DNA from 3 places in the Arthrobacter sp. Y3222053 genome. Region 1 is predicted to be linked to each of the others. Evidence: riboswitches for the same ligand, from Rfam matches in the RefSeq annotation. Region 1 holds a riboswitch; each other region holds the start of a gene.

Region 1 (9,262 bases):
CGCTGCACGTCGGCGACCTCGACGACGAAGCCGTCGCCGGTGATCAGGCCGGTGTCGGCGGCCTGGCCGCCGGCCTCGGCGTAGAACGGGGTCTCGTCGAGGACCAGGGAGATCTCGGCGCCCGGGCCGGCGTGCGTGACGGCGCCGCCGCCCTGCACGATGCCGCGGACCTTGGATTCGCTGGTCAGCTCGGTGTAGCCGGTGAAGACGGTCTCGCCGGCCTTGAGCAGTTCGTTGAACACGGACACGTCCGCGTGGCCCTGCTTCTTGCCGCGGGCGTCGGCCTGGGCGCGGCGGCGCTGCTCGGACATGAGCGAGCGGAACCCGGCTTCGTCGACCTTCAGCCCGGCCTCCTCGGCCATTTCCAGGGTCAGGTCGATCGGGAAGCCGTAGGTGTCATGCAGGGTGAAGGCGTCCTCGCCGGACAGCGGACGCCCTGCGGCCTTGGAGACCTTCACGGCTTCCTCGAGGCGCTCAGTGCCGGAGGCGATGGTGCGCAGGAACGCCTTCTCCTCGGCGTAGGCGATCCGGGCGATGCGCTCGAAGTCGGCCTCCACCTCGGGGTAGGTGCCCTTCATCGCGTCGCGGGAGACGGGCAGCAGCTCGGGCAGCACGGCGGTTTCGACGCCGAGCAGGCGCATGGCCCGCACGGCCCGGCGGATCAGGCGGCGCAGGACGTAGCCGCGGCCTTCGTTGGAGGGGGTCACGCCGTCGCTGATCAGCATCAGGGCGGAGCGGATGTGGTCGGCGACCACGCGCATCCGCACGTCGTCAGCGTGGTGCGGGTCCTTCGGATCCTCGGCGGAGGTGTACTTCTTGCCGGACAGCTCCGCGGCCTTGTCGAGGACGGGCCGGACCTGATCGGTCTCGTACATGTTCTCGACGCCCTGGAGGATCATCGCCAGGCGTTCCAGGCCGAGGCCGGTGTCGATGTTCTTCTGCGGCAGTTCCCCGGCGACGTCGAAGTCGGTCTTCGAGCGGACCGCGGAGAGCTGGTACTGCATGAAGACCAGGTTCCAGATCTCGATGTAGCGCGTCTCGTCGACGGCGGGGCCGCCTTCGAGGCCGTAGGCCGGTCCGCGGTCGTAGTAGATCTCCGAGCAGGGCCCGCCCGGGCCGGCCTGGCCGGTGTTCCAGTAGTTGTCGGCCTTGCCGGTACCGATGATGCGCTCGTTCGGCACCCCGACCTTGTCGCGCCAGATGGCGCGGGCCTCGTCGTCGCGCTCGTCTCCGTCCTCATAGACGGTGACCCAGAGCCGTTCGGGATCCAGGCCGTAGCCGCCCTTCTCCACCGGGGAGGTCAGCAGCTCCCAGGCGAAGGTGATCGCGTCTTCCTTGAAGTAGTCGCCGAAGGAGAAGTTGCCGGCCATCTGGAAGAACGTGCCGTGCCGTGCGGTCTTGCCGACCTCTTCGATGTCCGCGGTGCGGATGCACTTCTGCACGCTGGTGGCGCGGCTGTAGGGCGGGGTCTCGCGGGCGGTGAGGTACGGGATGAAGGGCACCATGCCGGCAACGGTGAACAGCAGGGAGGGGTCCCCCGTGACCAGGGAGGCGGACGGGACCACGGTGTGTCCCTTCGCGCTGAAGAATTCCAGCCAGCGGCGGGCGATCTCGTGGGACTTCATGGTGCTCTTTCTTACCCTTCGTATGGTGTGCGCGGCGCCCGGCGTGTGGGCGGCGCGCGGAAGATGGTGGGGCGGCTCAGCGCCGGGCGGCGGTCATGGACCGGGTGACGGACTCGCCGTCGTCCATGCCCAGGGCGGCGCGCAGGTCGGTTTCGCGCTGGTCCATCGCCTCGCGCATGGCTTCGGTGAAGTTCTGCACCGCGTCGGCGGCGCTGCCGATGGCGCGGTTCAGGCCGGCGGGACCGACGGCGGCGCGTGCGTCGGAAAGGCGCCGGACGGCGATGACGCCGATCGTGACGCCGACTGACATCCAGAAAACCCGCTTGATCATTGCTGCTCCTGTGCTCGCGGTTGGGGGTGCGTGGCTGGTGTGCTGCCGGCCGGCAGCCGCACCTGGGTGGCCGACCGGGGTCAGCGGCTCCGCCTGCGGCGGCCCGAACCCTTGCCGGACGCGGCCAGGGCCGAACGCACGCCGTAGGTGAACGCCGAGACCTTGATCAGCGGCTGCCCGACGGTGGCTGCCACCAGCGAGCTGAGGGCCGAAATGTTGGCCGAGGCGTCGGAGACGTTCGAGGAGATGCCGTCCACCTTCTGCAGCTGCGCGTTGGTGGTCGAGACCGTGGTGGTGACTTCGTCGATCAGCGGGGTGGTGCCGTCGCTGAGCGTGCGGATCGCTCCCCGCAGTTCGTCAAAGACCTTGCCCAGCTTCCAGACCGGTACGGCCAGCAGGGCGACCAGAACGGCGAAGACGCCGGCGGCGATCAGTCCGGCGATATCTCCACCTGACATGGCTCTCCTTTGGAGTTGAAGATTGTTGGCTTTCCGCTATGTACCTTACCTACTGCGCGCCGCCGGCACTTACTTTGTGCCGTGCGGGCCTGCTGCGGCAGGGCCCGGGGCCGGGTTAACCACACAGCCCGCGGCCCACAGAGGGCCGCGGGCTGTGCCGGGTTATGAAACCAGGATCCGCGATTAGCGCGCGTAGTATTCCACGACGAGCTGCTCTTCGCAGGTCACGGGGATCTCGGAGCGCTTCGGGCGGCGGACCAGGCGGGCCTGCAGCTTCTCCAGCTGCACGTCCAGGTAGCCCGGAACCTGCGGCAGGACATCGCGGTGCGCGCCGGCTGCGGCGACCTGGAACGGAGCCATGGTCTCGCTGCGCTGGTGCACGTGGATGAGCTGGCCTTCGGAGACGCGGAACGACGGGCGGTCCACGCGCTGGCCGTCAACCATGATGTGGCGGTGCACAACCAGCTGGCGGGCCTGGGCGATGGTGCGGGCGAAGCCGGCACGCAGGACCAGGGCGTCGAGGCGCATTTCCAGCAGTTCGACCAGGTTCTCACCGGTCAGGCCGGCGGTGCGGCGGGCTTCCTCGAAGAGGCGTCCCATCTGGGCCTCGCGGATGCCGTACTGGGCGCGCAGGCGCTGCTTCTCGCGCAGGCGGACGGCGTAGTCGCTGTCCTGCTTGCGGCGTGCACGGCCGTGCTCACCCGGGGGGTACGGGCGACGCTCGAAGTACTTGGCTGCCTTGGGAGTCAGGGCAATGCCGAGGGCACGCGAAGCGCGGGCCTGACGGCGGGCACGTGTGTTGTTAGCCACGTTAACCTTTCACTGTTTCGGCGGTTTGGCCGCAGGACGGGATCAGGTCCCGAAATCTGCGACTGCTGAGTGCATGCTGGCCTCCATTAGGGAGAGCTCCGGTCAACCGCTGCCGTCTGCTACAGTCCCGAGCCGAGGCGCACGAAGGCGTCCGGCACGGGCTTGCCAGTCAACCGTCAATGTTAGCACGGCCTGCACCGCCGGTAATCCGACCCGACGCCGGCCGCCGCCGGCGCCTCCCGGGCGTTGCGCGCTGCCCCTGCAGCAGTCCCGACGGAGGGCCCGGTGGCCGGTTCGGCAACAGATGTGGCCTAGGGGTTGGGCGGGGTCTTAGCCTTCGGCTGGGGCGGGGTTCCGGCCTTGGTCTTCGCCCGGGGCTTGGTTTTCGGCTGCGGCTTCTCTGCGTCAGGTGCGGCTGCCTGCGCCCGAGGCCCGGCGTCCGCGCCGCCGGCCGGCCGAACCTCGGGCACAGGCATTTCCGACACAGGCTTTTCCGGCACGGCCGTCGACGTCGCGGGCTTGGCGGCCGCCACCTCCGATACCGGAGCCGCGTCTCCGGCAGCAGCCGGCGCGTCCGCCGTCGGAGCAACCGCTTCCGGAGCAGCCGCAGCGGCCGCAGCAGCCGCAGCCGCCGCCAGTGCCGGGGCCGCCGCCGGTGCCGCCCGCAGGGGCATCGGCGTGCCCCGGATGATGCCGCGCAGCCGTTCCAGGCGCGGCCCGATCTCCCGCTCCACGCCGTTGCCGGTGGGCTCGTAGTAGTTGCGGCCCACCAGGTCGTCCGGCGGATACTGCTGCCGCGCCACCGAGTGCGGTGCGTCGTGCGAATAGACGTAGCCGCGGCCGTGGCCCAGCTGCTTCGCCCCCGGGTAGTGCGCGTCGCGCAGATGCGCAGGGATCCCCTGGCCCCGGCCGGCGCGGACATCGGCGATTGCGGCGTTGATTCCCGCGTAGGCGGCGTTGGACTTAGGTGCCGTCGCCAGGTGCACCACGGCCTCGGCCAGGATGATCCGGGCCTCCGGCATGCCGACCAGCTGCACGGCCTGCGCCGCGGCAACGGCGGTCTGCAGGGCGGTGGGATCAGCCATGCCGATGTCTTCGGCGGCGGAAATCATGATCCGCCGGGCGACGAAGCGCGGGTCCTCCCCCGCTTCCAGCATCCGTGCCAGATAGTGCAGCGAGGCGTCGACGTCGGAGCCGCGGACGGATTTGATGAAGGCGCTGGCGACGTCATAATGCTGGTCTCCCGCCCGGTCGTAGCGCAGCGCCGCCACGTCGAGCGCTTTTTCGGCGTGCGGCAGCAGGATCACCGGCACCCCGCCGTCGTCGGACCCGCGTTCCGAGAAGGCGACGCCGGCGGCCGCCTCCAAAGCGGTGAGGCCCCGCCGGGCATCGCCGGCGGCAAGCCGGACCAGGTGTTCGAGGGCCTCGTCGCTCAACGTGACCCGGCCGGCGAGTCCGCGTTCGTCCGCCACCGCCCGGTTGAGCAGCCCGGCGATGTCCTGTTCCGTCAGCGGCCGGAGCGTCAGCAGCAGGGACCGGGACAGCAGCGGGGAGACCACGGAGAACGACGGATTCTCCGTGGTGGCAGCGATCAGGACCACCCAGCGGTTTTCCACGCCGGGCAGCAGGGCGTCCTGCTGGGCCTTGTTGAAACGGTGGATCTCGTCGAGGAACAGCACGGTGGTAATGCCGTGCAGGTCCCGGTTGGTGAGGGCTTCCTCCATGACCCGGCGGACGTCCTTCACGCCGGCGGTAATGGCGGACAGCTCCACGAATTTGCGCCCGGCGCCGCGCGCCACGACATGGGCAAGGGTGGTCTTGCCGGTGCCCGGCGGGCCCCAGAGCATGACCGAGGTGGGGCCGGCGGGGTTCCGGTCATCGGCGGACTCAGCCAGGGTCCGCAGCGGCGAGCCGGGTCCGAGCAGATGCTGCTGCCCGACCACCTCGTCCAGGCTGCGGGGCCGCATCCGGACCGCCAGCGGACTGCGCGGGCGCCGCGCCGCACTTCCCGCAGGCGCCTCGTCGGCGTCGTCCCGGTCCTCATCGAAGGCGCTGCTGAACAAATCGCTCACCGTTCCAGCCTACTGGTGCCCGCGGACAGTCCGCGGCGCCGGCCGCGCAGCACCCCCGGAAGTGCTGAGGCAGGGTCCGGCCGGCGGGGTCTGGCAGACTCGACAGAGTCACCGCACCGCCAGCGATCCACCCAGCACCGGCCCCGACCCCTCCCAGCACACCGCAAGGACCTGATCATGACCGTAACCCGTCGGACGAGCGTGCCCGGCCCCCGGCTGGCCGGCTGGCTCGACCGTTTCGCCGCCGCCCAGGGGCCGTTGACGGTCACGGCCACCGATGAGGGACTGGAGGCGGCAGCGGCGAACGGTGCCCGGGCCGTGCTGGCTGCGCCCTGGCCTGAGGACGGACGTCCCGGACGCGGTGCGGACGACGTCGGGCGCCTCGCTGCGCTGGCCGGCCAGTCGCGCACCGTCGGGCTGGTGCTGGTGCGCCGCGGCGGCTGGGCCGTGGGCGTGGCCAGGGAGGGACGGCTGCTGCGTTCCAAGACGGGCAGCCGGTATGTGCAGGGCCGGACCGCCGCAGGCGGCGGCTCCCAGCAGCGCTACGCCCGACGGCGCGCCAACCAGGCCGATGCACTGGTGGAGGCGGCGGCATCAGCGGCCGCGGTGCTCTTTGCCGCAGCATCGGCCGGGGACGCCGCGCCCCAGTATCTGGCCGCCGGCGGTGACCGGCTGCTGATCAGCCAGCTGCGGGAGGCCAGGGCCCTGCAGCCATGGAGCCGGCTGCCGCTGCTGCGCCCGGTCGATGTGCAGGACCCGAACCTCGCGTCGCTGCGCAGAGCTGCATCCGACGCGTGTTCCGTAGCCGTCACCATCCATCTGCCGGACTGACGCTCAGCGCACTCCGGCCCAGAGCTCCTCGACAATCCCGGCAGCCGGCAGCGGGCGGGCCTCACGGAAGCCCCGCCCGGCCCACAGGCTCATCAGGTCGGCGTCTCCCCGCTCGGCGGCTTCCGCCCGCAGCGGCCGGGTGATCTGGTTGACCAGCGGGTAGGCGGCCGGCGCGTCACGGTGCCGGCGCATGAAGTCATTGGTCAGGCCGCGTGCCCACCGGCCGGAGAAGGCCCGGGTCAGCGACGTATCGGCGAACCGCTCCCCCGCCAGGGCCTGGCGGTGCAGCGGGTGCGTTCCGGCTTCAGGCGCCAGCAGCAGGGCCGTGCCCACCTGGACGGCGTCCGCCCCGGCCGTCAGCAGCTCCGCCACCTGCCCCGGCCCGCTGATCCCGCCCGCGGCGATCAGCTGCACTGTTTCGCGCGGTCCGGGCAGGACGTCCCCGAGGACGGTGCGCACACCCTCGAGCAGGTCCGGAAGCGCATCGGTGCCCGGCTCGGCGGCGGTGCGCAGCGTGCCGCGGTGGCCGCCGGCGTCGGGGCCCTGGACGCAGAGGATCCGCGCCCCGGATCCGACGGCGGCTTCCGCCTCCTCGGGGTCGGTGACGGTGATGACGACGGCGGTTCCCGCCTCGTGCAGCTGCCCCACCACCTCGGCGGTGGGCGCCCCGAAGGTGAAGGACACCACCGGTACCGACATCTCCAGGACCAGGCCCAGCTTCGCCTCCCAGCCGTCGTCGTCGGCGGCGTCAGGCAGCGGCAGCGGCTGCCGCGTGGGCGGCAGGGCACCCGTGGCCTGCTCATCAAGCAGCTGGCCGCGGTACTGTGCGGCCGCCTCGTACGCGTCCGGGCCGGTGCCGGAGGTGGACGCCGTCTCCTGCGTGTTGGCCGCGTCCGGGACGAAAAGGTTCACTCCGAACGGGCGCCGCGTCAGGTCCTGCAGGCGTGCGATCCGGCCTTCCAGCACATCGGCGGCCAGGTAGCCTCCGGCCAGGAAACCCAGGCCGCCGGCGTCGGACACGGCGGCTGCGAGTTCGGGCGTGGACGGGCCGCCGGCCATGGGGGCGGCGATGATCCGCCGCGGCAGGTCATAGAGGCTGAACACAGCGGGCTCCTCGGGTCATCGGTCGGTCAGAGGCGGACGGAGCCGTCGACGCAGGTGACGGACTCGCCGCCGACCCAGATGCCGCCGTCGCGCTGGAAGACCCGCACCCGGCCCTTCCGCCCGACGGCGGTGCCCTGGCTCACCACGTAGCGGTCGGGCGCCAGGCCCGCGCCGATCAGCCACACGGCCAGGCCGGCGTTGAGGCTGCCCGTGACGGGGTCTTCGGCGATGCCGAGGGCCGGCACGAAGGCGCGGACCTCGAAATCGGCCTCCGAGGTGTCCTCGTAGGGGCCGATCACGCCCACCCGCAGGCTGCCGAGGGCGGCGTTGTCGGGCTTGAGCGAGAGGACCGTCTCGGCGTCGGCCAGCAGCAGGCCGAGCCAGCCGGGTCCGTTGTCCACCCAGGCATGGTCGCGGACCTGGTCGATGCGCAGGCCCAGGGCCGTCACCGCCTGGGTGAGGGTGGCGTCGTCGAGCGGGCCGCTGCGCCGCAGCTGCGGAGCTTCAAAGGCGGCCAGCCCGGCGTTGGCGTGCAGGGTGACGATGCCGATTTCGCACTCCTGGAGCACCGTGCCGGGAGTGCGGGGCCGGTTGCCCGCCTCCAGCCAGGCGTGGCAGCTGCCCAGCGTGGGATGCCCGGCGAACGGGATCTCCCCGTTCGGCGTGAAGATCCGGACGCGGTAGTCGGCGCCGGCGATGGTCGGCGGCATCAGGAACGTGGTCTCCGAGAGATTGGTCCAGCGGGCGAACTGCTGCATGGCCTGGTCGGAGATGTCCTGGCCCTCCAGCACCACGGCCACGGGGTTGCCCAGATACGGGCTGCTGCCGAACACGTCCACCTGCTTGAACCAGCGCTCTCTCATGCCCACACCCTACTACCGGGCTGCCGGGCGGCTGCGCCGACGACGCGCGCCCTGCGTTCAGGCGGCGTTACAAACTGTTGCGGCCCGGGCCCGCCGTCGGCCGGGCCGTTTGCCCCTCGACCGTGCCGGCCCTAGATTGGGAGCCAGAATCAAGAGTTCCAGCCAGAGGCCCTGGCCGGCTGGACGGCAACCCTCTCGCCGTAGCGGGGTGCTCCAGGTGACGATTCGGCCGCTCCGGTGGATTTCCCGCTGCGGCAAGTACAGCGTCCCTTCGCATGCAGCAGCGCGGAGGGCGCCTCAGGCAGAGGACGTCCCATGACACTTGTTACCGATCTCCAGCCGACCGCCCTGCGCCGTGCCTTCGGGCGCTTCCCCTCCGGCATCGCCGCTCTCTGCGCAGAGGTCGACGGCGGCCCGCAGGGCATCGTCGCGTCGTCCTTCACCGTCGGGGTCTCCCTCGATCCGCCGCTGGTGATGTTCGCCGTGCAGAACTCCTCCCGCACCTGGCCGGTCCTGAAGCGGGCCGGCAGGATCGGCGTCTCGGTCCTCGGCACCGGGCACGACGGCGTCTGCCGCCAGATCGCCTCCCGCGACGGGGACCGTTTCGCCGGCCTCAGCCTGCACCAGGCGGAAACCGGCGCACTGTTCCTCGACGAGGCTGCGCTCTGGCTTGAATGCTCGGTGGAGAACGAGGTCCCGGCCGGAGACCACGCCGTGGTGCTGCTGCGGGTACACGGCTACTCCACGCACGAGGAACGGCACGAACCGCTGGTCTTCCACGGGTCCGCGTTCCGGAACCTGAGCGTGCCGGCGTTCGCCTGACCCCGCCTGCGGGCCGGGCCGCCTCGGGGCGGGAGCGCACGAAGCCCGGCTGCCAACACGGCAGCCGGGCTTCGTCGCAGACCGGACCTGGCTACAGGCCCGGCTTCGTTACCGGCCGGACGGGGAAGCGGGAGCGTCGGCAGGCTTGTCCTGCTTCTTCTCCGGCTTGAAGTCGACGCCGGCTTCCTTGCGCTGCTGCGCGCTGATCGGAGCCGGAGCGTTGGTCAGCGGGTCGTAGCCGCCGCCGGACTTCGGGAACGCGATGACGTCGCGGATGGACTCGGCGCCGGCCAGCAGGGCCACCACCCGGTCCCAGCCGAAGGCGATGCCGCCGTGCGGCGGGGCG
Region 2 (9,262 bases), on a different contig from region 1:
GGACGGGAACCGATCCGTCAGGCGGGCCGGCGGGCGGTGTGGACAACTGATGCCCTGCCGGGCGCTTCCGAGCCGCTGCCGGTTTGGGCGCCCTCTGCCACGGCGCAGTGGCAGCGGAAACCCAAACCGGCAGCGATCCGGCACCGGGCAGCCCCAGTGGAAGCGCTAGATGGTGACGGAACCGTGGCCGGTTTCGAAGGTCACGGACATGATGCCAGGGGTGCCGGCGGGCGCGATCCAGGTGACATCGACGTTTTCCAGCGGTTCGCCCACCGGGCTGCCCAGCCACTCGGTAACCCGGGCAGCGGAACCGGCGATGGTCAGGGAGTTCAGCTTCACCTTGCCCGGCATGCCGGGAATGGCGTTGGAGGGGTGCAGGTCCTCGGTGCCGTCGTCCCAGCGGAGCATGTAGGGCACCTGGGGGTCGGCGATCAGCCCGTTGATGCCGATCTGCCGCCAGGTGAGCTCCCGCCCGTCAGGGAACTTGCGGTTGCCCGGAACGGACGCCCGGCCCAGCCGCTCCTCGAAGGGGGCGAGATCTTCGACCCCCACGCACCAGCCCATCCACCCGCCGCCGTTCTCGGAGCGGGCCCGCACGGCCTGGCCGAAAGGCGCCTTGTCCGAAGCGGGGTGGTTGAGGACCTCAACAACCTCCACGTACTGGTGGTTGGCGAGGGGGAGGATCATGTTCCGTGTGCCAAAGCGGGGATGGATTCCGCCCTTCACAAAGTCGGCGCCCAGCGCCTCGGCGATCCTCTCCGTGGTGGCCAGCAGGCCGTCGGATTCACAGGCATAAGAGACATGATCCAAACGCATGGCGTCATTGTGGCACGTTGTGTTCCATACCACGAATAAGGCTCGCCTTACCCGAATTTCGGACCAGGAGGGCCCGAAAATAGTACGCAGGCTTCCTAATGTCGATGGGTTGTGTAGTCTCCGCCCGGCACGGGCGGGAGCGGCCGGAAGAACGACGGCGGAGCCTCCTCCCGGTGCAGGGAGACCGGCGTGCCCTGCCGGTCACCGAAGGACACATGGTTGCACCGGCCCGGCAGCCCTGTTTTCATAGTGGGCAGGTCATGAGTGCCAGCACGAAGCCCCGGCTTGCTGGCCGGCAACCCTCCAACCGCGGTGGGGTGCCCCGGGTGAAGACCAGGCCCGGCGCCACAAGGCGTCCGGCAAGCGCGGGTCCCGTTCCCGTCGCCTCCTTCGGCGTACGCCGGCACGGGGCGTCAGCGGGCGGGCCCCCTGGAACCTAGGGAGTGACAGTGTCCAGCGACTGGTCCTTCGAAACACGTCAGATCCATGCCGGGCAGACGGCCGACGCCGCCACGGGGGCGCGTGCCCTGCCCATCTACCAGACCACCTCGTTCGTCTTCCCAAGCGCGGAGTCGGCTGCGAACCGGTTCGCGCTCGCGGAGCTGGAACCGATCTATACCCGCATCGGCAATCCCACCCAGGAAGCGGTCGAGAACCGGATCGCCTCGCTCGAGGGCGGCGTCGGCGCGCTGCTGCTCGCCTCCGGCCAGGCGGCCGAAACCTTCGCGATCCTCAACCTGGCGCAGGCCGGCGACCACATCGTGGCAAGCCCCAGCCTGTACGGCGGCACCTACAACCTCTTCAAGCACACGCTGAAGAAGTTCGGCATCGACACCACGTTCGTCGCCAACCCCGACGACCTGGAGCAGTGGCGGGCTGCCGTCCGTCCGAACACCAAGGCCTTCTTCGGCGAGGTGGTCTCCAATCCGCGCCAGGACGTGCTGGACCTGGAGGGCATCAGCGCGGTGGCCCACGAGGCCGGAGTGCCGCTGATCGTGGACAACACGCTCTCGACGCCGTACCTGATCCGCCCGATCGAATGGGGCGCCGACATCGTGGTGCACTCGGCCACCAAGTACCTCGGGGGCCACGGCACCGCGATCGCGGGCGCCATCGTGGACTCGGGCAACTTCGACTTCGCCGCCGATCCGGAGAAGTTCCCCGGATTCAACACCCCGGACGAAAGCTACAACGGGCTGGTGTACGCCCGGGACCTGGGGGTGGGCAGTCCGCTCGGCGCGAACCTCGCCTACATCCTCAAGGCCCGCGTCCAGCTGCTGCGCGACCTTGGCTCCGCCGTCTCGCCGTTCAACGCCTTCCTCATCTCGCAGGGCCTGGAGACCCTCAGCCTGCGCATGGAACGGCACGTGCAGAACGCCGCCGCCGTCTCCCGCTGGCTGGAAGGGCACGACGACGTCGAGTCGGTGGCCTATGCGGGCCTGGAATCCAGCCCCTGGTATGAGCGCGGCCTGAAGTACGGCCCGCGGGGCACCGGCGCCATCGTGTCCTTCGAAATCGCCGGGGGAGTGGAGGCCGGGAAGCGGTTCGTTGACGCCTTGGAGCTGCACTCGCATGTGGCCAACGTCGGGGACGTGCGCTCGCTGGTGATCCATCCCGCGTCGACCACGCACAGCCAGCTCGGCGCCGAGGCGCAGCTGGCAGCCGGGGTGAGCCCCGGGCTGGTGCGGCTCGCCGTCGGGCTGGAACACATCGACGACATCCTCGCGGACCTCGACGCCGGCTTCCGTGCCGCGAAGGCGGCCCGGTGACGGCCACGACCTCCTGGCCCCAGGCCCCGTCCCGGGACCTGCCCCCGGGCGACGGCGTGCTGCAGCAGGTTTCGATCGGCTCCCTGGATCTGGAAACCGGCGGGTACCTGCCCGACGTCGTCCTCGGGTACGAGACCTGGGGCACCCTCAATGCGGACGCCTCCAACGCCGTCCTGGTGCCGCACGCGCTCACCGGCAGCACGCACGTCGCACAGGGCGACAGCGACGAACCGGGCTGGTGGGACCCGCTGGTGGGTCCCGGCCGCACCGTGGACACCGACCGGTTCTTCGTGGTCTCGGTGAACATGGTGGGCGGCTGCTACGGCTCCACCGGCCCGGCCAGCGCGGCGCCGGACGGCCGGCCCTGGGGCTCACGGTTCCCGTTCGTCACGATCCGCGACGCAGTGCGGGCGGAGGCGCGGCTGGCGGACCTGCTCGGCATCGGACGCTGGCACGCGGTGCTCGGCGGATCCCTGGGCGGTGCCCGTGCCCTGGAGTGGGCGGTGACGGAACCTGAGCGGGTGGCCCGCTGCGCCGTCATCGCCGCCACCGCCGCCAGCACCGCTGAGCAGATCGCGTTCGCGCAGGCGCAGGTGCAGGCCATCCGCCTGGACCCGCTGTTCAACGACGGCGACTACTACGACGGCGCGCCGCCGACGGCGGGCCTGGGCCTGGCCCGGCGGATCGCGCACATCACCTACCGGTCCGAGGCCGAGCTGGAGTACCGGTTCGGGAGGGCGCCGCAGCCGGGGGAGGAGCCGCTGGGCGGGCCCCGGCCCGCCGACCGCGGGCGCTACCAGGTGGAGAGCTACCTTGACCACCAGGCCCGCAAGCTCGTGGACCGCTTTGACGCCAACAGCTACCTGGTGCTGACCGAGGCGCTGATGAGCCACGACGTCACCCGGGGGCGGGGCAGCCTGGCCGAGGCGGTGGCCGGGTGCACAGCGGAGTTCTTCATTGCCGCCGTTGATTCGGACCGGCTGTACTTTCCGGAGCAGTCGCAGCGCCTGGCCGAGGCCCTGCCGGGATCGCCGCCGGTGCACCTGATCAGCGCGCCGATCGGCCACGACGGGTTCCTCACCGATGTGCACCAGGTCGCCGGGACGCTGCGCGGAACCTTCTTCGCCTGAGGTCCGCGCTGACCGGGCCCCGGCTCAGCCGCCGAGGGGCCCTGCCGCCTCGCCGGAGCCGGGGGGCGTTCCTTCGCCGAAGATGGGTCCGGCGTCGGGTCGTTTGGCGGCAATGCCGTCGCCGGAGGAGCGGCCCCGGACCCGCCGTACCACCCACGGCATCAGATGCTCGCGCGCCCAGACCAGGTCTTCGGTGCGCGCCGTGCGCCAGTTCTTCGGCGGCAGGGGCTTGGTCTCCAGGGGCTCCAGATGGTGCGGAACGCCGAGGGACTCCAGTGCCATGGCGGCAATGGTGTGGTGGCCCAGCGGTGAGAAGTGCAGCCGGTCCGGGGCCCACATGCGGGGATCGGCGAGGGCCTGCAGAGCCCACATGTCAGCGATCACCGCGTCGTGGCGGGCTGCGACCGTGCGCAGGTTCTCGTTGTAGATGGCCACCCGGCCGCGAACGCTGCCCAGGACCGGAGTGTTGCCGATGTCCGGCCCGGTGAAGAGCAGCACCGTCGCGCCGGATCCGCGCAGGGCGGCCACGGTCTCGTCCATGCGCTCGGCGAGCCGATCGGGATCACCGCCGGGGCGGATGACGTCGTTGCCTCCGGCGCAGATGCTCACGAGGTCCGGTTTCAGGTCGAGCGCCGGCTGCAGCTGCTCGGCGACGATCTGGGCCAGCAGCCGCCCGCGGATGGCCAGGTTGGCATAGGCGAAGTCCGGATGGTCAGCCGCCAGTTCCTCCGCGACGCGGTCCGCCCAGCCGCGGTGGCCGCCGGGGCTCTCCGGACTGGGGTCCCCGATACCTTCGGTGAAGGAGTCACCCAGGGCGACATACCGGTGCCACGGATGGGCGACGGCGCCGCCGGCGGACGGCTCGGAGGCGGCGGGGGTCTCTTCTGCGGGCAGATCGGGATGTTCAGTCACGGGGCCCATCCTGCCAAGCCGGCAACGGTTCCGCTAATGCCGGTTTATTCTCCGCGCCCGTCTCCTGCCAGAATGCGATCATGACTGAACGTGCTCCCTGGAATCCCGTCGTGCTCTGGTCGAAGCCTGAAAGCGAGCGTGCCGGCACCCCGCTGCTGGTGCTGTTCCACGGCTACCTGGCCAACGAGGAGGACCTGATGGGCCTGGCGGATTACCTGCCGGGCGACTTCACGATTGCCTCCGTCCGCGCTCCGCAGGCGCTGGGACCGGGCTACACCTGGTTCCCGCTGATGCATGAGCCGGACTTTTCCCTGCAGCGGGTGGTCGACGCCGTGTCCGACGTCGACGGCTGGCTCCAGCAGGTGCGCGGGCAGCACCCGAGCGTGAGCCTGCTCGGCTTCTCCATGGGCATGGCGGTGGCCAGCACGCTGCTGCGGCACCGGCCCGCGGACTACGCCGCCGTCGTCGGGCTCTCCGGCTTCGTGCTGCCGGCCGGGGAAGACCCGTTCTTCCACGACGCCGAGCTCGCCTCCCGCGGGGTGCCGTTCTTCTGGGGGCGGGACCAGGCGGATCCCGTGATCGACCAGCCGCGCATCGAATTCACGAACGAGTGGCTGAACGGCCACACTGCGCTGACCAAGGTCCTCTACGCGAACATGGGCCACTCGATCAACATGCAGGAACTCGGGCACGTGCGGGAGTTCCTCACCCACACGGTGCTGCGCGGCGCCGGTACCAGGGAAGGCGCGGACTCCTAGGACACGCCGTCGGCGACGATCCGCACGGACTCGCCGTTGGCGCTGACGACGTCGCCCGGGTGCAGCTGCCGCCCGCGACGCTCCTCGATGACGCCGTTGACCTGAACCAGCCCGTTGTCGATGAACTCCTTCGCCTGGGTGCCGTCCTCGGCGAGGTTGGCGAGCTTGAGCAGCTGGCCCAGGCGGATCATGTCATCACGGATGGGCAGGTCGATCGGTTCAGGGGTAGGCATGGAACCATTCTGCCGCACCCGCCCGCCTGCCGGCGCGGACCGGTGCCGCCCTGTCTGCACGGACCGGCGCCGGTCACCTAGGCTGGGGCGGTGAAGACGAGGGTGCCCACGGGAATCTGGCTGGTGCTGGCGGTGCTGGCCGGCATGGCCATGCCGGCCCAGGCGCGCGCCAACGGGGCGCTCGCCGGCCGGATGGGGGACAGCGTCGGCGCGGCCCTGGCAAGCATCCTGGTGGGCCTGGCCTGCATCGTTGCGGTGTGCCTGGTGCTGCCGGCGGGCCGGGCCGGGGCGGCGCGGATCCTGCCCGCCCTGCGGGAGGGACGGTTTCCGCGCTGGTACGTGCTGGCCGGCACCGTCGGCGGCCTGTTCGTGCTTTCGCAGTCCCTGACCGTCGCCACCCTGGGCGTGGCGGTCTTCACCGTCGCCGCCGTGGCCGGGCAGACCCTCACCGGCCTGCTGGTGGACCGGCTCGGCATGGGACCGGGCGGGCGGCGCCGGATCACTGTCCTGCGCACCGCCGCCGCGCTGCTCACCCTTGCCGCCGTGGCCTGGGCGGTCAGCCCCGGGTTCGACGCCGCCGCCGGCTGGTCCCTGCTGCTGCCGGTGCTGCTGCCGCTCACAGCCGGGATGCTCATCAGCTTCCAGCAGGCCATGAACGGCACCTCCACCCTGCACTACGGCACGCCGCTCGCGGCCACCCTGGTCAACCTGGTGGCCGGCACCACCGTCCTGCTGCTGGCCTGGCTGGTCAAGGCGGCAGTGGCTGGGACGGCCGGCCCGCTGCCGGGGGAGTGGTACCTGTACATCGGCGGCCCGCTGGGCGTCATCTACGTGGGCATGGCCGCCGTGCTGGTGCGCCCGCTCGGTGTCCTGCTGACCGGCCTGGCGATGATCGCCGGGCAGCTGATCGGCTCCCTGCTGCTGGACCTCGTCCTGCCGGCACCGGGGTCCACCGTGGTTGCGGCGACCGTACTCGGGACCGCCTTGACCCTCGTGGCCATCGTCGTGGCCACGCTGCCCTGGAACACGCCCGGCCTGAAGCGGGCCGGCGCCGGCGCCGACGCCGGCACCGGACAGCGCCGGTAACCGGCTTTCGCGGCGCGGACCGTAAGCTGGTACCAATAGAGCTTTGCCCGCTGAACGCCTGGCGCTGCACCCGATCCGGTTGCGGTGCGACGGCGCGGCGGGCCCACGCGCGGACCGCACCCAGCGGCCTGCACAGACACGAAAGAACGGGTACCACTTCATGGCTTCGACCAAGTCCAAACTCGATTCCATCATTTCCTTGGCCAAGCGCCGCGGGTTTGTTTTCCAGTCGGGTGAGATTTACGGCGGGTCGCGGTCCGCGTGGGACTACGGTCCCCTCGGCGTGGAGCTGAAGGAAAACATCAAGAAGCAGTGGTGGCAGCACATGGTCCGCGGCCGCGAGGACGTCGTCGGCCTGGACTCCTCGGTGATCCTGCCCCGGCAGGTCTGGGAGGCCTCCGGCCACGTCGAGGTCTTCTCCGACCCGCTGGTGGAGTGCCTGAGCTGCCACAAGCGCTACCGCGCCGACCACCTCGAAGAGGCCTACGAGGAGAAGAAGGGCCATGCGCCCGAGAACGGCCTGGCCGACATCGCCTGCGCCAACTGCGGCACCAAGGGCCAGTGGACCGAGCCGCAGGAGTTCTCGGGCCTGCTCAAGACCTTCCTCGGCCCGGTGGCCAACGAGGAGGGCCTGCACTACCTGCGCCCCGAAACCGCGCAGGGCATCTTCGTGAACTTCAACAACGTGCTCACCACATCGCGCAAGAAGCCGCCGTTCGGCATCGGCCAGATCGGCAAGAGCTTCCGCAACGAGATCACGCCGGGCAACTTCATCTTCCGCACCCGCGAGTTCGAGCAGATGGAAATGGAGTTCTTCGTCGAGCCGGGGACCGATGAGGAATGGCACAAGTACTGGATCGAGAACCGGTTCAACTGGTACGTGGACCTGGGCATCAACCCGGATAACCTGCGCCTGTTCGAGCACCCGCTGGAGAAGCTGAGCCACTACTCCAAGGGCACCACCGACGTCGAGTACCGCTTCGGTTTCCAGGGCTCCGAGTGGGGCGAGCTGGAAGGCATCGCCAACCGCACCGACTTCGACCTGGGCACGCACTCCAAGCACTCCGGCACCGACCTGAGCTACTTCAACCAGGCCACCAACGAGCGGTTCACCCCGTACGTGATCGAGCCCGCCGCCGGCCTGACCCGCTCCTTCATGGCGTTCCTGGTGGACGCGTACACCGAGGACGAGGCGCCCAACGCCAAGGGCGGCGTCGACAAGCGCACCGTGCTGCGCCTGGATCCGCGCCTGGCCCCGGTCAAGGCCGCCGTGCTGCCGCTGTCCCGCAACGAGGACCTCTCGCCCAAGGCCAAGGAGCTGGCCGCCCGCCTGCGCCGCACCTGGAACATCGACTTCGACGACGCCGGGGCCATCGGCCGCCGCTACCGCCGCCAGGACGAGATCGGCACCCCGTTCTGCATCACCGTGGACTTCGACACGCTCGAGGACCAGGCCGTCACCGTCCGCGAACGCGACACCATGTCGCAGGAGCGGGTCAGCCTGGACAAGGTCGAGGGCTACCTGGCCGCACGGCTGATCGGCGCCTGATGTCCCTGCAGTACCGCGAATGGCGCGAAGACGACGACCTGGCGCTGCTGCAGCTCTGGGGCGACCCGGAGACGCCGCAGGCAGCCCAGTTCCGGGCCATGCTGCGGCCGTCCTCGAACGAGCCCTGGAGCCGCTGCATCGTGGCTGAGGACGACGGCGTGCCGGTGGCGGCCGGCGTCGTCTACGAAACCAGCCTGCATCCGGACCGGCTCTGGGCCTATGTGGAGGTCGCCCGGGACAACCGGCGTGCCGGCCTCGGCTCCACCCTGCTGGCGATGCTGCGCCGCGAGGCCGAGGGCGCGCCGTCGGGCGCCCGGAAGCTGCGGGCCAAAGTGGAGCCCGGCTCCGCCGCCGAGGCCTTCGCCCGCGCCGCCGGGCTGGCCGAGATCCAGCGCTCCCGCGTGGTGGTGCTGGAGGCAGGGCGAATCAAGCTGCCGGTCTTCCAGGACGACGCCGGCCCGCAGCTGGAGGAGGCCGCCACCGGATCGGTGGAGCTGACCCGCGCCGTGGCCGACTTCTACAACGCCGTCCACGGCTGGGACCGGGCGGAGATGAGCGTGGGCCGGGCGCAGCAGATGCTGCTCGGCGACGCCGCGGGCGCCTCCGGCGCGGTGGTCCTGCGGGACCGGCCGGGCCGGGAGGGCGGGAAGATCGCCGCGTTCGCCATCAGCTACACGCACGAGCGCACGGACGATCCGGCGGACGTGCTGGTCGGCTACGACACGACGCTGCCGCCGTCCGAGGCCGAGGCCGCACTGGAATCGCTGCTGGCCATGCTGGCCCACCAGTACCCGGTGCAGCTCGAGGTCGACGGGTCGATGACCGCCCTGGCCGGGCTGGTGGAGCGCCTCGAACAGTTCGGGGCCGCCCGCCAGGCCGGAGAAGCGACGCTGATCCTCAGCGACTAGGCAGTAACCCGGCCGACCGGCCGGCAGCAACGGAAACGGGTCCGTGCGCAGGCATGTGCACGGACCCCCTCCCTGAAGGGACCTGATGGGACACTCGCACG
Region 3 (9,262 bases), on a different contig from region 1:
CCGGAGACCGCCTCGTCGGCATTGGCCTTGACCGGGACGGCGGCGCCGCGGCGGAACTGCCCGTCGGTGGTGACCAGCAGCTTGGCGCCGGTGTCCTCCACCCGGAACTTCAGCGCCTCGGCGGAGAAGCCGCCGAAGACCAGGGAATGCACGGCCCCGATCCGGGCGCAGGCCAGGGTGATGACGATGGTTTCCACGATGACCGGCAGGTAGATGACCACCCGGTCGCCGCGGCCGATGCCCAAGGACAGCATCGCGTTGGCGGCCCGGGACACCTCCCGCTGCAGGTCGGCGTAGGTGACGGTGCGGCGGTCGCCGGGCTCGCCCTCGAAGTGCAGGGCCACCTTGTCCCCGCGCCCGGCGGCCACGTGCCGGTCCACGCAGTTCACCGCCACGTTCAGGGTGCCGCCGGCGAACCATTCGATCGTCGGCACGGTGTACTCGGCGTCGGCCGCCGGAACCTCCGGGCCGGAGAGCCGGCGCGGCCGGTCAAAGGTGTGCGTGGTGTGCCAGGGCGTCTCCCACTGCAGCCGGCGGGCGGCGTCCTCCCAGAACGCGATCCGCTCCGCCTCGGAGGCGAAGCCGCCGAAGCCGCCGAAGCCGCCGGCGCCGTCGGGCCTGGCCGCCGGAACGCCCGCGTGGCCGGGCTGCAATGCATCGGTGAGGTTCAGGCCCATCGCCGCACCGCCCACCGCTCGACGATGCCCAGCAGCGCATCGGTGGCCTTGCCGATCACGGCCAGCAGCACGATGGCCAGCAGCAGCCGGTCGGTCCGCCCGTTGTTCTGCGAATCGGTCAGCAGGAAGCCCAGCCCCATCGATGAGGCGATCAGCTCCGCGGCCACCAGGAACAGCCAGGCCTGGGCCAGGGCCAGCCGCAGGCCGGAGAAGACCGAGGGCACGACGGCGGGCAGCTGCACCGTGCGCAGCAGCCGCAGCCCGTTCAGGCCGAAGGCGCGGGCGGCCTCCACCAGCTTCGCGTCCACATGGCGCAGGGCCAGCGAGACGGTGGTGAACACCGGAAAGAACGCGCCGATCGCGATCAGGGTGATCTTCGAGTCCTCGCCGATCTTCATCCAGAGGATCAGCAGCGGCACCCAGGCCAGCGACGGCACCGCCCGCAGCGCGCCGATCGCCGGGCCGAGCAGCACGTCCGCCAGCCGGGACAGGCCGAGCAGGGCGCCGAGCACCAGGCCGAGGGCGGCGCCGATCGCGAAGCCGATCAGGACCCGCTGGGTGGAGATCGCCACGTGCAGGCCCAGCTCGCCGCGGGAGATGAGGTCGGAGGCGGCGGTGGCGACGGCCGTCGGGGAGGGCAGCTGCACCGGGCTGAACAGCCCGGCGGCGGTGACGGCCTGCCAGGCGGCGAGGATCAGGGCGGGCACCAGCAGGCCGAGGCCCAGCCGGGCCCACCGGCTGCCGAGGAGGCCGGCACCGGGAGCGCGGCGGGCGACGGCGGGCTGCGCTGAGTCAGGCCGGCCGTCCACTGTCCCGGCCGCTGAAGCCGGTGCCGTGCTGTCGCCGGTCAGGTAGGGGTTGCCGATCTGCGCCATCAGGAGTCCTTGACCGCGGCCGGATCGGCCTTCTGCACGAAGGAGTCATCGAGCAGGGTGGCGATGGCCTCGTCGATGGCGGCCTGGTCTGCGACGTCGCCGGTCTCCACGAAGCTCGGGCCGACCTTCTCCAGGACGGTGCGCTGCGCCTCGCCCGGGGCGGGGTCGACGTCGAGGTTGCTGCGTTCGAGGATCACGGTGCGGGCCACCTCCAGGTCCAGGCCGGCGACGTCGGCCAGGATCTGCGCGGTTTCCTCCGGGTTCTCGGCAGCCCAGGCGCGGGCCTTCTCGTACGCGTTCACCACGGCCTGCGCGACCTCGGGCTGTTCTTCGAGGAAGGACTCGGTGGCGTTCAGGAACCCGTAGGTGTTGAAGTCCAGGTTGCGGTAGAACAGTTCGGCGCCGGCGTGCTCGGCGCCGGCCATGATCGGGTCCAGCCCGGCCCAGGCGTCCACGGAGCCGTTCTCCAGGGCGGTGCGCCCGTCCGCGTGCTGCAGGTTCTGCACGGTGACGTCGGAGGTTTCCAGCCCGGCCTCCTCCAGCGCCTGGACGAGGAAGAAGTACGGGTCGGTGCCCTTGGTCGCGGCCACGGATTTGCCGGCCAGGTCCGCCACCGAGGTGATCCCGGAGTCGGGGGCCACCAGCAGGGCTGCCCATTCCGGCTGGGAGTAGATGCTGATGGTCCTAATCGGGGAGCCGTTGGAGCGGGCCAGCAGGGCGGCCGAGCCGGCGGTGGAGCCGACGTCGATCGCCCCGGCGCGCAGCGCCTCGTTGGCTTTGTTGGAGCCGGCGGACTGCACCCAGTTCACCTCGACGCCGTCCTCGGCCAGGGTCTCCTCCAGCCAGCCCTGGTCCTTGATGACCAGGGACAGCGGGTTGTAGGTGGCGAAGTCGATGTTCAGGGTGCCGCCGTCGCCGGTGCCCGCGGCGGCGGGATCGGCGGCGTCCTCGCCGGCCACGCAGCCGGTCAGGGCCAGGGAGACGGCGGCGGCCGCGGCGGCCAGCAGGGTGATCGGGCGGCGGAGGGAACGGCTGTTCATGGGAGTCCTTTGCTGGGAACGTGCTGAAGCTGGGGTCGGGACACGAAGGTCCCGGAGCCGGCGTCGGGAGGACGACGGCGGGACGGAAGGAAGGGGAAGCGGAGGGATCCGGTGGCGTCGGGGGCCTAGCGGCGTTCGACGCCGAGGCTTTCGAGCAGCTCGACACGCATTCGGGCCAGCTCGGCCGAGGCGCGGTCCCGCGGGCGCTCGCCGGGTACGTCGATGACCCGGGTGATGGTGGCGCCGGGTGCCCCGCCGTCGCGGCCCAGGACGATGATCCGGTCCGCGAGCTGCAGTGCCTCGTCGACGTCGTGGGTTACGAGCAGCACGGTGGCGGGGGTCGCCCGGTGGATGTCGAGCAGGAGGTCCTGCATCTTCAGCCGGGTCAGCGCGTCCAGGGCGCCGAACGGCTCGTCGAGGAGCAGGACGCCGGGGGTGCGGGCGAGTGCACGGGCCAGGGAGGCGCGCTGGGCCATGCCGCCGGAGACCGCCGTCGGGCGGTGCTTGGCGAACCGGCCGAGCTCCACCAGCTCCAGCAGTTCGGCCACCTTGGCCTTGCCGGCGCTGGCGCTGATGCCGCGGGGCAGGCCCATGGCGATGTTCGCCTGCAGGGTCTGCCACGGCAGCAGCCGCGGTTCCTGGAAGGCGACGGCGCAGCGTTCGTCGATGCCGGAGACCGGGGTGCCGTCGATCAGGACGGAGCCGCGGGTGGGGTGGTCCAGGCCTGCGGCGGCGCGCAGCAGGGTGGACTTGCCGCAGCCGGAGGCGCCGAGGATGGCGAGCACCTCACCGGCGCGGACCTCGAAGTCGACGTCGCGGAGCACGGTGTGCGCCTGGGGCCCGGAGCCGAAGGTCCGTTCCAGGGCGCTGAAGGTGACGGGAAGGGCGGAGCCGCGCCGGGTCTCGGCGGCGGCAGGGGACTGGGATGCCAGCACAGGTGTCATAGATTTCTCCATCGATCCTGGCAGTAGCACCCTACGGAGATCGCCCTGGACCCGCAGTGCGGGCCTCCTGCGGCGGTCTCCTCGTTATCACCGCGCCTCAAGGAGGAAGCACGGCGACCAGGGTTGCTGCGGCGTCACGGAGCCAGGTCTCTCAGCCGCTCGGGATGGTCAAGAGACCACTAAACGCCCCCGCCCCGGGATCCGGCAAGTCCGGTCGTAACATTTCCTGCACCTGCCCGGCCCGGTGCCGGCCGTCGTTCCGGCGCAGAGGAGTGCTGCCCGGCGTCGGGCATTACGGCCTGTGACCCGGAACGTTTGCCAGCCGGGCCGGGATCGGCCCACGATGGGACGCGTACCCATCCGGAGCGGCCGAGAGACCTGGCTCGTCGACGCCGCAGCAACCCCCTGTTCCGCAGGGACGGTGCTACTGCCAGGACCGATGGAGGAATCTCATGCCTGCTTCCGCGCGCCGCCAGATCCGTTTCAACGCCTTCGACATGAACTGCGTGGGCCACCAGTCGCCCGGCCTGTGGCGGCATCCGCAGGACCGCTCGGCCAGCTACACGGACCTGGGCTACTGGACGGACCTGGCGCAGACCCTGGAGAAGGGCCTGTTCGACGGCCTGTTCATCGCCGACGTGCTGGGCACCTACGACGTGTACGGCGCCTCCAACGACGCGACCCTGCGCCAGGGCACGCAGGTGCCGGTCAACGATCCGCTGCTGACCGTCTCGGCCATGGCGCATGTAACCGAGCACCTGGGCTTCGGCGTCACCGCCGGCACCGCCTACGAGCACCCGTACCCCTTCGCCCGGCGCCTGGCCACCCTGGACCACCTGACCCGCGGCCGGGTGGGCTGGAACGTCGTCACCGGCTACCTGCCCTCCGCGGCGCGGAACATGGGCCAGACGGACCAGCTCGAACACGACGAGCGCTACAACCACGCCGACGAATACCTCGAGGTGGTCTACAAGCTGCTCGAAGGCTCCTGGGAGGACGACGCCGTCGTCCGCGATCCGGAAACCGGCGTGTTCACCGACCCGGCGAAGGTGCATCCGATCCGCCATGAGGGCAAGTACTTCACGGTGCCGGGCATCGCGATCACCGAACCCTCGCCGCAGCGCACCCCGGTGATCTACCAGGCCGGAGCCTCGCCGCGCGGCGTCGCGTTCGCCGCCGAGAACGCCGAGGCGGTGTTCGTCGGCGCGCACAGCAAAGCGAAGCTCAAGGCCACCGTGCAGCGGATCCGCGACGCGGTGGAGGCCGCCGGCCGGAACCGGTACGACGTGAAGATCTACACGCTGCTGACCGTGATCACCGACGCCACCGCGGAGGCCGCCGCCGCCAAGCACGAGGAGTACCAGCGTTACGCCAGCACCGAGGGCGCGCTCGCGCTGCTGTCGGGGTGGATGGGCATCGACCTGTCACAATTCGACCTGGACGCCCCCATCGGTGACGTGCAGTCCAACGCCATCCAGTCCGCCGTCGCGAACTTCCAAACCGGCGACGACGGCGCGGAACCGTGGACGGTGCGCGACATCGCCGCCGCGGCCGGCATCGGCGGACTGGGCCCGCGCCTGGTGGGCTCCGGCGCCGAGGTGGCCGAGGAGCTGATCCGCTGGGTGGAGGACACCGACGTGGACGGGTTCAACCTGGCCTACGCCATCACTCCGGGCACGTTCGAGGACATCGTCGAATTCGTGGTGCCGGAGCTGCAGAAGCGCGGCGCGTACCGGACGGCGTATGAGCCGGGCACGCTCCGGCACAAGCTCTTCGGCGCGGGGGACAAGCTGCCGGCGACCCACCGCGGCGCGCGGTTCCGGCTCGCGGAGGTTTCCCGCTGATCAGAGCGTCGAGGCCACGAAAACCTGGGACGGCCCGGTGAAGGTGGCCGTCGCGGGTTCTCCGACGTAGAGGACCTTCGCTTCGGGCTCCAGGTCCGCGGCGGCCCCGTGGACGGTGACTCCGGCGGGCGCCGTCGCCGCCAGCAGGACGCTGAACGGTCCTACCCGCACCTGCTTGGGATCCTCGGCCACGACCACCCTCCGCAGGTCCAGGCCGCCGCTCCAGAGAGGGATGCGCTGTTCGCCGTCGCCGACGTCGGGCACGGGCAGGGGGGAAGGGTTCGGCTGTCCGCCGCCGGTCAGCTGCTGGAGTTCACAGAGGTCCACGTACTCCTTGGTCAGGCCGGCCTTCAGCGCATTCTCCGAGGTGCCCATCACCAGCACGGCCTGGCCGGAGAGATACGTGTGCAGGCATCCCGGAGGAATCACGGCTGCGTGGCCGGGATCGAGCTGGATCAGCTGCATGCAGACGGCCAGCAGGATGCCGCGGTCCCGGGGGAAGAGCTGCTGCAGCCGGCGCACCACGGCCGCCGCCTCCGCGGCAGGTCCGTCAAGACCCTGGGCCCGCTCCACGGCGTCGGCGGTTTCCCGCAGGGCGGCAGCCAGTTCGCCCGGCGACATGCGGAGCACGGAGTGGACGGCCGTCTCATGGCGGAAGCGGAGGTAGGAATGCAGCCAGGGCAGCTCCAAGCCGTCGGCGATGGCCTGGAGCTCCTCCATGGTCCGTTCCCCGGCAAGCACCTGCAGGGGCGTGAGGGCCACGGCGACCTCACACTTCGGCTCGCGGTCCTTGTAGTTGCGGTTTCCGGCGCCCAGCGGCACGCCGCGGGCCTGTTCCCGCACAAAGCCCGCGAGAGCCTGCTCCCAATGCGGGTGCAACATGATCGGCAGCGGAACCTCGGCATCCAGGACCCAGAGGCGGAAGGGAAACGGCGAGCCGGACCCGGTCACCGGATGCGGCAACGCAGCGGCCTGCTCCGGAGTGAACCGGGCCAGCGTTTGCCGGTACGTTTCCGGGTTCCAGTCGATGAGCAGGCTGCGGGGAGAAGGGGAAGAAGGTCGGGGAGCGGGCGCTCCGGACCTTGAGAGTGCGGAATCAGTACGCACGGGGGTCACTTACATCACCAGGATGGGACAGGCACGATGCTATTGGAGCCGGTTGTGTCCGACACAAACACAACCAGTCCTCCCAGTTTATGCCTTCGGCGGCATGATTTTCGTGCCTGTCCCGGCCCGCTCCGAGTGCCGTCCGCTACACCCCCGCGCGCCGTTTCACCGCTGCCTCCACCGCCGCAACCAGCGCGTACAACAGGATCGAGGCGAGCGTCACCGCCACCACCGCCGCCCACACGTAGTCGTAGCGCGCGCGGGACACCGCCGACACGATGCCGTATCCGATGCCCTGCCCGGTCGCCAGCCACTCGGCCAGCAGCGCCCCGGTCAGCGCCCCGGGAATGGACACGCGCAGTGCCGTGAAGAACGCCGGTGCCGACGACGGCAGGGCGACCCTGCGGAACGCGTCCCACCGGCTGCCGCCGTAGACCTGGATGACCTCCAGCATCACCGGGGACGCGGAACGGAGCCCGACGACGATGGTCACCAGGGCGGGGAAGAACACCACGATGCCGCCCATCGCCGCCACTGTGACCTGTCCGCGGCCGAAGATCAGGATGATCATGGGCGCCAGCGCGACCAGCGGCACCGAGCGCAGCAGCATGGCCAGCGGCATCAGCGCCTGCTCCACCCCGCGGAACAGGGTAAACAGCGTCGCGGCCAGCAGGGCGGCGGCCATACCGGCCGCAAACCCCATGCCCGCGTCCAGCAGGGTGTGCCCCAGTTCGGCCAGCACCAGCGCCTGGTTCGCGCCGGCGTCGGCGTCCAGGAGCAGGTAGCTGAACACATCCGCCGGGCCTTTGCCGATGTAGGCGGAGACGTCGAAGATGCGCAGCAGCGCGATCCACAGGATGCCCACCACCGCCAGCGACGCAGCCAGGCCGAGCACCAGCCGCCCCGTGGCGCGCAGAGCCCCGGTCACAGGGCACCTGCCTTGGTGCCGACGGCCCACGGTGCAGCCCACCGGGACAGCAGCCCGAGCAGCCCGTAGGCGGCACCGGCGAGGGCGGTGCAGGCCAGGGCCACGCCCCAGACCCGGGCGGTTTCCAGGGTCTGCTGCGCGTTCACCATGGCCGGACCCAGGCCGCGGTCAACGCCGCCCACGTATTCGCCGAGGATCGCGCCGAGCAGTGCGGCCGGAGCGGCGATCTTCAGCGCCGCCAGCACCGCCGGCAGTGCGGCGATGATCCGCACCTTGACCAGCTGGTGGATGCGCCGGCCGCCGAAGACCGTCACCACGTCGAGGCAGGCGCGGTCGGCGGCCTTCAGCCCGGCCAGCGCGCTGACCATGGTGGTGAAGAAGACGGAGAGGGCGGCCAGGGCGACGGCGGTGCCGGAGGCCTCGCCGGTGCGCGGCGGTCCCAGCACGATGAAGATCACCGGCCCGACGGCGACCACCGGCAGGCAGTAGCTGACCACGGCCAGCTGGGTGGCCAGGCGCTCAAGCTGCGGCACCAGCAGCACCAGGAACGCCAGGCCCAGGGCGAGCGCATTGCCCCACAGGTACCCGGCGCCGGCCTCGGCCAGCGTCACTGACGCGTTGCGCTGGTAGAAGCCCCACCCGTCGGCCGCCAGCTGGCGCAGCACGGCCCACGGCGTCGGAATGGCGCCCGGGCCGCCGTCGGGCGGTGCGCCGACGCCGCGCAGGAACGTGGCCGCCCCGATCCACCAGAGGGCCAGCACTCCGACGGCGCCCGCGGCGCCGACGGTCCAAGGGGGAAGCTGCCGGCGGTTCACGGCGCCTCCGCGGCACCGGCGCCGCCGAACAGCAGCTCGGACGCGTAATCGTGCAGGGCATGGAACTCGGGGGTGCGCATCATCTCCGGCGTCCGCGGCCGGGGCAGGTCCACGGTGATGACCTCCTTGATCCGGCCCGGCCGCGGGCTCATGACCGCCACCGTGTCGGAGAGGAAGATCGCCTCGGAGATGCCGTGGGTGACCATCAGGGTGGTCGCCGGTTTCTCGGTCCAGATGCGCAGCAGTTCCAGGTTCAGGCGCTGCCGGGTCATGTCGTCCAGGGCGCCGAAAGGCTCGTCCAGCAGCAGCACGGAGGGTTTGAGGATCAGCGCCCGGGCAATCGAGACGCGCTGGCGCATGCCGCCGGACAGCTGCGCCGGGCGGGCCTTTTCGAAGCCGGTCAGGCCGACCAGGCCGATCAGCTCCCGGATGTACGCGTCGTCGGCGGGCATCCCGGCGACCTCCAGCGGCAGCCGGATGTTCGCGTACACGCTGCGCCAGGGCAGCAGGGCGGAGTCCTGGAAGGCGATGCCGAGCTCGTGGCCGCGGCGCAGCTCCTCCGGGGTCTTGCCGTCCACGAGGACGTCGCCGGCGGAGGGCGTCTCGAGCCCGGCCAGGATCCGCAGGATGGTGGACTTGCCGCAGCCCGACGGCCCGAGCAGCGACAGGAACGAACCGCGGGCGGTGCCCAGGTTGGCGTCGTCGAGGGCGGTGACCGTGCGCCGGCCGGTGCCGAAAGTCTTGCTCAGGCCGCGCAGGCTGATGCCGGTGCCGGTGCCGGTGCCGGTGCCGGTGCCGGTGCCGGACGACGGGAGCGGGGCGGCGCCGCCGGCCGCCCCGGAAGCGGGGGCCGACGGCGGCGCAGGCGGTGCGGTCCTGAGGGGCGTGCGCTGTGGCATTACTTCAACTCCGGGTTTTCTTCGAGGACCTCGGCCAGCAGGCTCATGTCGAAGACCTGCTCCGCGGTGAGGTCGAAGCCGGCCAGCTTGAGGATGTCGATGTTCTGCTGCATGAGCTCCTCCGAGACGGTGA

Evidence for each region. A riboswitch is a leader RNA that binds a small molecule or an ion and turns the genes downstream of it on or off. The one in region 1 is predicted to bind S-adenosylmethionine.
Region 2: another riboswitch for S-adenosylmethionine. It lies ahead of AC5RUW_RS08780 (bifunctional o-acetylhomoserine/o-acetylserine sulfhydrylase); the one in region 1 lies ahead of AC5RUW_RS05370 (flavin reductase family protein).
Region 3: another riboswitch for S-adenosylmethionine. It lies ahead of AC5RUW_RS04010 (ABC transporter ATP-binding protein); the one in region 1 lies ahead of AC5RUW_RS05370 (flavin reductase family protein).

Annotation. Positions count from the first base shown of each region.
Region 1 covers NZ_JBNHIA010000002.1:237,636-246,897, reverse strand. The annotation lists gene alaS (alanine--tRNA ligase) at 1-1,625, opposite strand, end outside; gene AC5RUW_RS05405 (hypothetical protein) at 1,702-1,956, opposite strand; gene AC5RUW_RS05400 (DUF948 domain-containing protein) at 2,037-2,414, opposite strand; gene rpsD (30S ribosomal protein S4) at 2,598-3,224, opposite strand; partial or broken gene AC5RUW_RS05390 (replication-associated recombination protein A) at 3,905-5,296, opposite strand; gene AC5RUW_RS05385 (acVLRF1 family peptidyl-tRNA hydrolase) at 5,474-6,127, shown strand; gene AC5RUW_RS05380 (nitronate monooxygenase) at 6,131-7,231, opposite strand; gene AC5RUW_RS05375 (PhzF family phenazine biosynthesis protein) at 7,258-8,094, opposite strand; SAM riboswitch class IV at 8,242-8,361, shown strand; gene AC5RUW_RS05370 (flavin reductase family protein) at 8,410-8,916, shown strand; gene aspS (aspartate--tRNA ligase) at 9,025-9,262, opposite strand, start outside.
Region 2 covers NZ_JBNHIA010000003.1:139,340-148,601, reverse strand. The annotation lists gene AC5RUW_RS08785 (VOC family protein) at 166-816, opposite strand; SAM riboswitch class IV at 1,073-1,188, shown strand; gene AC5RUW_RS08780 (bifunctional o-acetylhomoserine/o-acetylserine sulfhydrylase) at 1,266-2,585, shown strand; gene metX (homoserine O-acetyltransferase MetX) at 2,582-3,715, shown strand; gene AC5RUW_RS08770 (SGNH/GDSL hydrolase family protein) at 3,740-4,636, opposite strand; gene AC5RUW_RS08765 (alpha/beta hydrolase) at 4,708-5,385, shown strand; gene AC5RUW_RS08760 (RNA-binding S4 domain-containing protein) at 5,382-5,618, opposite strand; gene AC5RUW_RS08755 (DMT family transporter) at 5,709-6,704, shown strand; gene AC5RUW_RS08750 (glycine--tRNA ligase) at 6,865-8,253, shown strand; gene AC5RUW_RS08745 (GNAT family N-acetyltransferase) at 8,253-9,161, shown strand; gene AC5RUW_RS08740 (YibE/F family protein) at 9,247-9,262, shown strand, end outside.
Region 3 covers NZ_JBNHIA010000001.1:829,701-838,962, forward strand. The annotation lists gene acs (acetate--CoA ligase) at 1-677, opposite strand, end outside; gene AC5RUW_RS04000 (ABC transporter permease) at 668-1,552, opposite strand; gene AC5RUW_RS04005 (aliphatic sulfonate ABC transporter substrate-binding protein) at 1,552-2,592, opposite strand; gene AC5RUW_RS04010 (ABC transporter ATP-binding protein) at 2,718-3,536, opposite strand; SAM riboswitch class I at 3,542-3,707, opposite strand; SAM riboswitch class I at 3,890-3,982, shown strand; gene AC5RUW_RS04015 (LLM class flavin-dependent oxidoreductase) at 3,989-5,380, shown strand; gene AC5RUW_RS04020 (type I phosphomannose isomerase catalytic subunit) at 5,381-6,487, opposite strand; gene AC5RUW_RS04025 (ABC transporter permease) at 6,633-7,415, opposite strand; gene AC5RUW_RS04030 (ABC transporter permease) at 7,412-8,230, opposite strand; gene AC5RUW_RS04035 (ABC transporter ATP-binding protein) at 8,227-9,129, opposite strand; gene AC5RUW_RS04040 (ABC transporter substrate-binding protein) at 9,129-9,262, opposite strand, start outside.